DNA from 3 places in the Bradyrhizobium daqingense genome. Region 2 is predicted to be linked to each of the others. Evidence: predicted binding sites of a transcription regulator. Region 2 holds the regulator's gene; each other region holds the start of a gene.
The links. Region 2 encodes PhoB, which activates phosphate uptake and scavenging genes when phosphate is short. Its sites were predicted from a motif close to TGTCATNNANCTGTCAT; they were not measured.
Positions count from the first base shown of each region.

Region 1: the regulator PhoB is predicted to act here: its motif matches at 1,425-1,441, upstream of LPJ38_RS28430 (OprO/OprP family phosphate-selective porin).
Region 3: the regulator PhoB is predicted to act here: its motif matches at 1,381-1,397, upstream of LPJ38_RS04930 (alkaline phosphatase).

Region 1 covers NZ_CP088014.1:5,968,976-5,972,252, reverse strand. Annotated here, with positions in the region: gene LPJ38_RS28430 (OprO/OprP family phosphate-selective porin) at 1-1,364, opposite strand, end outside; gene LPJ38_RS28425 (DegQ family serine endoprotease) at 1,676-3,082, shown strand; gene LPJ38_RS28420 (replication-associated recombination protein A) at 3,079-3,277, shown strand, end outside.
Region 2 covers NZ_CP088014.1:439,119-442,395, reverse strand. Annotated here, with positions in the region: gene pstB (phosphate ABC transporter ATP-binding protein PstB) at 1-711, shown strand, start outside; gene phoU (phosphate signaling complex protein PhoU) at 723-1,439, shown strand; gene phoB (phosphate regulon transcriptional regulator PhoB) at 1,462-2,169, shown strand; gene LPJ38_RS02045 (GcrA family cell cycle regulator) at 2,386-2,898, opposite strand.
Region 3 covers NZ_CP088014.1:1,067,057-1,070,333, reverse strand. Annotated here, with positions in the region: gene LPJ38_RS04930 (alkaline phosphatase) at 1-1,326, opposite strand, end outside; gene LPJ38_RS04925 (homocysteine S-methyltransferase family protein) at 1,462-2,418, opposite strand; gene argG (argininosuccinate synthase) at 2,584-3,277, opposite strand, start outside.

The sequences.
Region 1 (3,277 bases), 2.5 Mb from region 2:
CAGCCGCTGCCGTCGAGCGAGAACGGATGCGCCGGCTTGACGCCGTGATAGGCTGCGTTCGCCGCGTTATACGATCGGCCTTCGCCCGTCAGCACGTAGCCGGCCTGGGCGTAGCCGCCCTGGAATTTCAGGCTGGGTGCACCGACCAGCGGCACGGCGGTATTGGCGGTGCGATCGACATTGTACCAGAAGTACTCACCCTGGACGATGAACGGGCCGTAGGTCGCCGCCGCCTCCACGCTGTAGACCTGTGCGCCCGAGGCATTGGCGATGGCGCCAGTCGAGATCAGCGTGGTCGGGTCGAGACGCAATTCCGGACGATCGCTGAGCGTGACCGTCTGGGTGTTGGCGATCAGGTTGCGCGGCGGCTGGATCAGCCATTGCGCATTGGCGCCGATATGCACCGAGTAGTCCTTGGTGCTGATCGGATTGCCGGCCACGCGCGCCACGGCGCCATATTGCTCGCTGGTGCCGGGCGGCGCCGCGCTCGAGGCGGAATGGATCGCGCCGGTCGACGGTCCCGTGACATAGCCGCCGATCCAGAGCTGGTCGTTGAACCAGCGCGCGCCGGCCGCGGAACGGAAGTCGCCCGCGGCGATGTTGGTTGCGATCACGCCGGGCGAGGCGCGCTCCATGAACATGATGTCGTTCGAGCTCGTGGCTTCATCCAGGGTGTAGGGCAGGTCCATGATGCCGGCCTCGATCGCCATCCGTCCGCCGAACGGCTTCAGGCCGGTATAGCTGATATAGGCGTTCTCGACGCCGGAGACGCCGCCGCCCGGCAGCGACCCCGGCGCGGTGCCGCCAAATCCGTCGGACGAGCCGCCGAAATCGTAGACCAGTGCGAAGTTCCAGTCGTGGAAGAACTTGCCGGTGACGCCAATGCGCGCGCGGCGGACGTTCTGGCCGCTGTCGAGCTTCTGCGGCACCGTCGCCGCGGTGTTGGGACGATAGTCATATCCGCCGACATCCCAATGCAGGCGGCTGGTGATGGCGACGCAGTTGGCCTGGTCTGCGGTGCAGATGGTCGGCCGGTTGTTCGGCATCGTCACGACGACGCCGGAGGCCGGCGCCGGCCCCTTGACGGGAATCGCCGCGTTGGCATTGGCGACTGCGGCCTTTGCCTCCGAGCGCGCCTCGGCCTTGGCCTCAGCCTTTGCCTCGGCTCTGGCTTTCGCCGTTGCCGCCGTGTTCGCCGCGGTCTGGCTCTGGAGCTTGTCGAGCTTCTGCTCCAGCAGCTTCAACTGCTGCTTCAACAGCGCGATTTCCTGCTCGCTGCTGCTTGCCGATTGGGCCTGGGCCTGCGAGGCCGCCAGCGCACCGGCGAGACCAATCGCCGTGGCTGCAAGTCTTGTTCTGCTCACGTTACGCCTCCATCCTTTGACGAACTTCCCCAAGTCGCCGGCGGAGCCTAGGTGCGATCGATGACTGCTCCGCGACGCTGCGGCCCGGTTGCGCGGTTCCCACTGATGCCAATTCGCCGCAACCGAATCCGCTTCAGCCACAATGCTGGATGACGCGCATCATGCCAATCGATCGTCATGGCAATTTGCCATTTCGCACGCTGGGCTTGCGGGCCGGACACACCTGAAAGGGGCCGAATAAGGCCGCCTGGCGGCCTTCTATTGGCGGGCGAACGCGCCTATATTCCGGCGTCTTTTCCAAGAGGGTAGGAATGTTTCGATCGATCCGTGCTGCCGTCATCATGGCATTGTGCATAGTGTCTTCAGGGCACTTCAGCCCGTCCGCCGCGCAGGACCGCCGCGTCCCGGCGTCGCCGGCCGAGCTGCGGCTGTCCTATGCGCCGATCGTGCAGCGGGTGCAGCCGGCGGTCGTCAACGTCTATGCCGCCAAGGTCGTGCAGAACCGCAATCCGCTGCTCGACGACCCTATCTTCCGCCGCTTCTTCGGCGTGCCGGGCCAGCAGCCCGAGCAGATGCAGCGCTCGCTCGGCTCCGGCGTCATCGTCGATGCGTCCGGCCTCGTCGTCACCAACGTGCACGTCATCGAGGGTGCGGACCAGGTGAAGGTGTCGCTGTCGGACAAGCGCGAGTTCGAAGCCGAGATCCTGCTGAAGGACTCCCGCACTGATCTCGCCGTGCTCCGCCTGAAGGACACCAAGGAGAAATTCCCGACTCTCGACTTCACCAATTCCGACGAGCTCCTGGTCGGCGACGTCGTGCTCGCGATCGGCAATCCCTTCGGCGTCGGCCAGACCGTGACCCACGGCATCATCTCGGCGCTCGCGCGCACGCAGGTCGGTATCACGGACTACCAGTTCTTCATCCAGACCGATGCGGCGATCAACCCCGGCAATTCCGGCGGCGCGCTGGTCGACATGGCCGGCAGGCTCGCTGGCATCAACACCGCGATCTATTCGCGCTCTGGCGGCTCGCAAGGCATCGGCTTTGCGATCCCGGCCAACATGGTGCGCGTCGTCGTCGCCTCCGCCAAGAGCGGCGGCAAGGCGGTGAAGCGGCCGTGGCTCGGTGCCAAATTGCAGGCGGTGACGCCCGAGATCGCCGAGAGCCTCGGACTGCGCTCGCCGACCGGCGCGCTGGTTGCGAGCGTGGTGTCGAACGGCCCGGCAGCGAAAGCCGGCCTGAAATCCTCCGATCTCATCACCGGCATCGACGGCCAGACCGTCGATGATCCCAACGCCTTCGACTACCGCTTCGCGACCCGCCCGCTCGGCGGCTCCGCGCAGATCGACGTGCAGCGCGGCGGCAAGCCGGTCAAGCTGGCGGTGGCGCTGGAGACCGCGCCAGACACCGGGCGCAACGAACTCGTCGTCACCGCGCGCTCGCCGTTCCAGGGTGCGAAGGTCTCGACCATCACGCCGGCCGTCGCCGATGAGCTGCGTCTGGATGCCGACACCGAAGGCGTCGTGATCACCGACATCGGCGGCGATACCGCGGCCGCGAGTGTCGGCTTCCAGAAGGGCGACATCATCCTGGCCGTCAACAACCAGAAGATCAGCAAGACCGGCGACCTCGAGAAGGCCGCAGGGGAACGGGCACGGATCTGGCGCATCACGCTGGTGCGCGGCGGCCAGCAGATCAACGTCACGCTGGGCGGATGAGTCCGAAGCGACCACAGGAGACGCCAACGCTCTTCGCCGCGGCGGGGCTCGACCACGATGCTCCGCATCCGCTGCCGGACCGGCTGCGTCCGCGCGCGCTGTCGGAGGTCGTCGGGCAGGATCACATCCTCGGCCCGGACGGCGCGCTGACGCGCATGCTGGAAACGCGTACGCTCGGTTCGCTGGTGTTTTGGG
Region 2 (3,277 bases):
GAGCACCACGCGCTGAAGAACATCAATCTGGCGCTCGGCACCAACCGTGTCACGGCCTTCATCGGCCCGTCGGGCTGCGGCAAGTCGACCCTGCTGCGCATCTTCAATCGGATGTACGATCTTTATCCGGGCCAGCGCGCCACCGGCCAGCTGTTGCTGGATCAGACCAACATCCTCGATCCCAAGCTCGACCTCAATTTGCTGCGCGCTCGCGTCGGCATGGTGTTCCAGAAGCCGACGCCGTTCCCGATGACGATCTACGAGAACATCGCCTTCGGCATCCGCCTCTACGAGAAGATCTCGAAATCCGAGATGGACGGCCGCGTCGAGAAGGCGCTTCGCGGCGGCGCGTTGTGGAACGAGGTCAAGGACAAGCTCAACGCCTCCGGCCTGTCGCTCTCCGGCGGCCAGCAGCAGCGTCTCTGCATCGCGCGCACCGTCGCGGTGCGGCCCGAGGTGATCCTATTCGACGAGCCCTGCTCGGCGCTCGATCCGATCTCGACCGCCAAGGTCGAGGAGCTGATCCAGGAACTGTCCGAAAATTACACGATCGCGATCGTCACCCATAATATGCAGCAGGCGGCCCGCGTCTCCGACAAGACCGCCTTCATGTATCTCGGCGAGCTGATCGAGTTCGACGACACCAGCAAGATCTTCACGTCGCCGAGCGACCGGCGCACGCAGGATTACATCACCGGCCGGTTCGGCTGAGGAGACGGGACATGGGTTCTGAACATACCGCAAAGGCCTTCGACACCGACCTCCAGGAGCTCACGCGTCTGGTCGCCGAGATGGGGGGCATCGCCGAGCGCATGATCGTCGATTCCGTCGACGCGCTGATCCGCCGCGACGTCGCGCTCGGCCAGCGCGTCGTCACCATCGACGCCGAGCTCGACGCGCTGCAGAAGCGCATCGAGGAGCGCGCCGTGCTCACCATCGCCCGCCGCCAGCCGATGGCGGTCGACCTGCGCGAGATCGTCGGCGCCATGCGCGTCGCGACCGATCTCGAGCGCATCGGCGACCTCGCCAAGAACATGGGCAAGCGCGTCGCTGCGCTCGATGCGGACTTCCATCCGCTGAAGCTGTTCCGGGGCCTTGAGCACATGACCGACCTCGTGCAGCAGCAGGTCAAGTCGGTGCTGGACGCCTATGCCGCGCATGATCTGCCGGCGGCGATGGCGGTGTGGAAGGGCGACGAGGAGGTCGACGCCATCTGCACCTCGCTGTTCCGCGAGCTCCTCACCTACATGATGGAGGATCCGCGCAACATCTCGTTCTGCATCCACCTGATGTTCTGCGCCAAGAACATCGAGCGGATCGGCGACCACGCCACCAACATCGCCGAGACCGTGTTCTACATGATCGAGGGTCAGGCGATCACCGACAAGCGGCCGAAGGGCGACATGACGACCTTCGCCACGACGGTCCCGAATACCTGACGACTTAAGGAGCGACGACCACATGGGCGCACGCATTATGGTGGTTGAAGACGAAGAAGCTCTCACCGAGCTTCTGCGCTACAACCTCGAAGGCGACGGCTATGACGTGGAGACGGTGATGCGCGGCGACGACGCCGACACCCGCCTCAAGGAACACATCCCCGATCTGATCGTGCTCGACTGGATGCTGCCGGGGCTGTCAGGCATCGAGCTGTGCCGGCGTCTGCGCACCCGTCCCGAGACCAAGCAGCTGCCGATCATCATGCTCACCGCGAGGGGTGAGGAGAGCGAGCGGGTGCGGGGTCTTGCGACCGGCGCCGACGATTACATCGTCAAGCCGTTCTCGGTGCCGGAGCTGCTGGCGCGCGTGAAGGGCCTTCTGCGGCGGGCAAGCCCGGAGCGGCTCGCCACCGTGCTCGCCTATGGCGACATCGAGCTCGACCGCGACAAGCGCCGCGTGGCGCGCTCGGGCCGGCCGATCGATCTCGGCCCGACCGAATATCGCTTGCTGGAGTTCTTCCTGGAGCATCCCGGCCGCGTGTTCTCGCGCGAGCAACTGCTCGACAGCGTCTGGGGCCGCGACATCTACATCGACGAACGCACCGTCGACGTCCATATCGGCCGCCTGCGCAAGCTGCTCAATCTCGGCCGTGAGCAGGACCCCATCCGCACCGTCCGCGGCGCCGGCTATGCGCTCGACGATCGGTTTGCGAAGGCGGAGCAGACGTAAGTTGCAATTTGGCTGGCAGGCTGCCGCCACATTTTCCGACGTCGTCCCGGCGAAGGCCGGGACCCATAACCACAGGAAGTGGTTTGGCGAAGACTCGGAGTGACCTCTTCGCACAACAATTGAGTGCTGGGAGCATGGGTCCCGGCCTTCGCCGGGACGACGGCGGAGTTTGTAGAGCCGTCACGTGTGACGGCTCCGTTTGATCTCAGAAAAATCTTACCGCGTGCTCGGCTTGGCCGGTGCGCGTCGGCGATCCGCTGCGGGCTGATAGGCGACGCGCGAGTGCTGGGCGCAGTAGGGCAGGCCGGAGAGCGCCTTGCCGCCGCAGAAGAAGAAATCCGGGCTCGAGGGATCGCCGACCGGCCAGTGGCAGGTCGCCTCGTTCAATTCCAGCAGCGACAGCCGCTGGCTCATCGGCACCACGTTGTCGTAGGTGACGGGCTCTGCCTCGACCTCGACATCGAAGGCCTGCGCCAGCGCGGTGTTGCCACGCGAGATCGGGCGGGTCACCCGCATCATGTGCTGCGCCGGGCGCGCCTTGCGCGGCCGGGGCGCGGCCGAAGACGGACTCTTGGCGCGGCCGGACAGGCCGAGCCTGTGCACTTTGCCGATCACGGCATTGCGGGTCACATTGCCGAGTTCAGCCGCGATCTGGCTGGCCGAAAGTCCGGCCTCCCAGAGCTTTTTCAGCTGCTCGACGCGATCATCGGACCAGGTCAAAACCGTCATTGCACCCTTTCCCTCGCTGCCGGCCAACCATCCTGGAGCCTCACAGCGAATGCCTAAGCCTTGAAAACCCGTGCCGCCAGAATCCCTTAAGGCTCGCCGGGCGCGTGACGAGCGCCCGAACGTTTACGCCGGTACATGAGGACTCTTGGGATCAGAACCGCTGCACGAGATGTCGTATCTGACAGGCCAAACGCTACAATATGGCGTGACTCCCGCGCAAGAGTCCGCCGACTCGCTTCCACATGTTCCGTGGTGAAAACCCCGCAAAATCGGCACCGCAAGACTACGGAATCAGCGTTTCGCGGGGCTTTCCGGGCGGCATTGACACCCGTCTTGCCAGGCATAAGATAGTGGCGCGTGCCGCCCTTAAAAGGCGGCA
Region 3 (3,277 bases), 630 kb from region 2:
CATGTCATCATTCACCGTGCCGACGAGACTGTTGGGATGATTGTGGTCCGCCGCCACGAGGATGAGGGTATCTTCACCACGCGCCCGCGCCCATTCACGCGTCTGGCGCACCGCGTTGTCGAGCATGATCGTGTCGTAGACGGCGCGCTCCATGTCGAGCAAATGCGCATATTTGTCGATCATGCCGGACTCGACCATCAGGAAGAAGCCGTTCTCGTTCTTCGCGAGAATGCTCAGCGCGGCCTGCACCTGCTCGGTCAAATCGGGCTGCTCGGGGAATTTCTTGACGCCGCCGCCCTTGAGGAATTTGCGATCCAGCACGCCGTCCATGTTGCCGGTGGCGAACAGGCCGAGCAGCTTGCTGGTCTCCGGCTTTGCGGCAGACACGCTGAGCTCACCCGCAGTGGTCGCCACCTGATAGCCGGCGTCACGAAACTTCGCGACGTAGTCGGTCTCGTCCTTGCGCTTCGAGCCGGCGGCCGACTTCGGCAGAAAGTTCGCGCTGCCTCCGCCCATCAGCACATCCGGCTTCGCCGCGAACAACTGCTCGACGATCTCGTCATAGGCGGCGCGCCGGCGGGTGTGCGCGACCATCGCGGCGGGCGTCGCGTCTTCGACCTCGGTATTGGTGACGATGCCGATCGCCATGCCGAGCCGGCGCTTGGCAAGGCTCGTGATGGTTTCGACCTTGGGATCGTCGAACGCGCTCAAAGAGCGATCCGCGTAGACGCCGAGGGCGTTGACGGCGCTCTTGTGCCCGGTCGCATAGGCGCTCGCGGAGTTCGCGGAATCCGTGATGATCGAGTCCGAGCCGGCGGTTGCCACCAGCGCCATATGAGGCATGTCGTCGATCGCGAGCTTGCCGCGGCTCTTGCCCTCCGCGATGCCCTTGGACAGGATTCGCGCGGCGATCCGATGCGCCGGCGACATGCCGTCGCCGATGAACAGAATGACGTTCTTCGCCTTGCGCGGGCCGGTGTCGTAGACGGTCCATGTGACACTGCGCTGGCGCGTGCCGTCGCTCACCTCCACGGCGACGCTGCCGGGCTTGGTCAGCGTGACATCGCGCAGGATCAGGGCCGACTGATCCTTGCCGTCCTCGCGCTCGATGAAGGTCCCGGAACGGCCGAACGCGCCGGCATAATCCGCGCCGTTGACCGTCACCTTCAGCTTGGCGGGATCGACCAGCCCGGGGAGCTCGACCTTGAAGTCGAATTGGGCGCCGGCCAGGATCTCGGCGCGATCAATCGGATAGATCGTCTGTGCCGACAGAGACGATGTCCAACAGAGGACGACGAGAGAGGCGAGGGCCGAATTCTTGATCATGGGCGGTGCTCCGCAATCCAGTTCCGATAGGAACAGAAAGCGTAGCGATCGAGAATGACACCGTCATCACATATGGCGCGAGACAAATGGGCAACGGGTCGAAGGCCGGGGGCGATACCGGCCCTCTCAACTGCATCACGTGGTCAGCGCCTCTGGCGACAGGCAGGCCTCGCAAACGGCGGCAACATGCCGGTGATCGGTGCCGCAACAGCCGCCGAGAATCCGCATGCCGGGGAAGGCGCGCCTGAGCGAAAGGTATCGGCGGCCGAGATCGACGGGATCACCACTGTCGAGCGTCTCCGACTCATCCAGCTCGGCATGGCTTTTGGTCGACGCATTGGCTCTGACGCCATGAATGCGCTGGACCCACGCCTCGCCCCCCGCGAGCGCGCTCTCGAAATGGGTCGGGTGCGCGCAGTTGATCAGGAAATATTCGCAAGCCCGCTCCGTCACTTTGTCGACAGTTTCAATCGCTTCGCGCAGGGACTCCCCCCTGACCAGGCGACCATCCGTCTCGACGGTGAAGGAGATAGCAACGGGAATGTCCTGCCGCCTGGCCGCGCGCACGACGCCGACGGCTTCGTTGATGCTGTTCAGCGTGAACGCGGTCACCATGTCGGCGCCTGCCTCGGCGAAGGCCGCGATCTGGGCCGAGTGGTAGGCTTCCGCCTCCGCCGCGTCCATGTTGCCGGCCTTGTAGCCGTCGCCGCGCGGGCCGATCGCGCCGTTGATCACGCAAGGTGAGCCGGGTGCCTCCCATTCGCCGCGCAATTCCTCCAGAAATCGGATGGAGCGCATGTTGACGGCCTTGAGCCCGGCCGCATCGTAGCCGAGCTTGGCAGCCCAATCAGGGTTGGCGCGCCAGGTCGGGCTGTCGAGCACGAAGCCGAGTCCATGCTGCCGCGCGATGTGGAGATAGGCTTCGTAGTAACGTTTCAGATGCGCGCGACCATCCGCGCTGTCGAGCAGCACGAAAGCCGCGAAATGAGGCAGCTCCAGCCCTTCGTGAAAGATCAGGGTGGTTTCCATGCCGCCATCGGTCAGAAAGATCCCACCGCGGTGCTGCGGCAGGTCGCATCTGTATCTTGCCATTGATCGCTCCATCATTTGCACGGCCGCTCTCATCGTGAGTCGCGTCATGCCGGCCCTCGGTCTCGGGCCGTTGGTGGCGCACAATGTCGCGCTGCTCGCGCAGGCTATCCGCCGCGCGAGACTATCGATCCCGGCAATTCGGTTCCTAGCCCGATCGGGCTGCAATCAACCCTTGTCGCTTTCGAGCTGAAAGATCTGCGAGCCTTCGCTGCCCGAGAGCAGGCCGGTGTCGCTGTAGAGCTTCAGCTTGGTGCGGGTGTCGGCGATGTCGAGGTTGCGCATGGTGAGCTGGCCGATGCGGTCGGCCGGCGTGAACGCGGCATCCTCGACCTTCTCCATGCTGAGCCGCTCCGGCGCATAGGTCAGGTTGGGACTTTCCGTGTTCAGGATCGAATAGTCGTTGCCGCGGCGCAGCTCCAGCGTGACTTCGCCGGTGACGGCACGCGCGACCCAGCGCTGCGCAGTCTCGCGCAGCATCAGGGCCTGCGAGTCGAACCAGCGGCCCTGATAGAGCAGGCGGCCGAGGCGCATGCCGCTGATGCGGTACTGCTCGATGGTGTCCTCGTTATGGATGCCGGTGACGAGGCGCTCATAGGCGATGTGCAGCAGCGCCATGCCGGGCGCTTCATAGATGCCGCGGCTCTTGGCCTCGATGATGCGGTTCTCGATCTGGTCGCTCATGCCGAGGCCGTGGCGGCCGCCGATCGCATTCGCCTCGAGGAACAGCGCGACGGGATCAGAGAAGGTCTGGCCGTTGAGCGCGACCGGCTGGCCCTCCTCGAAACGCACCACGACCTTCTCGGCCTTGACGTTGCAGTCGTCGCGCCAGAACGGCACGCCCATGATCGGGTTGACGATC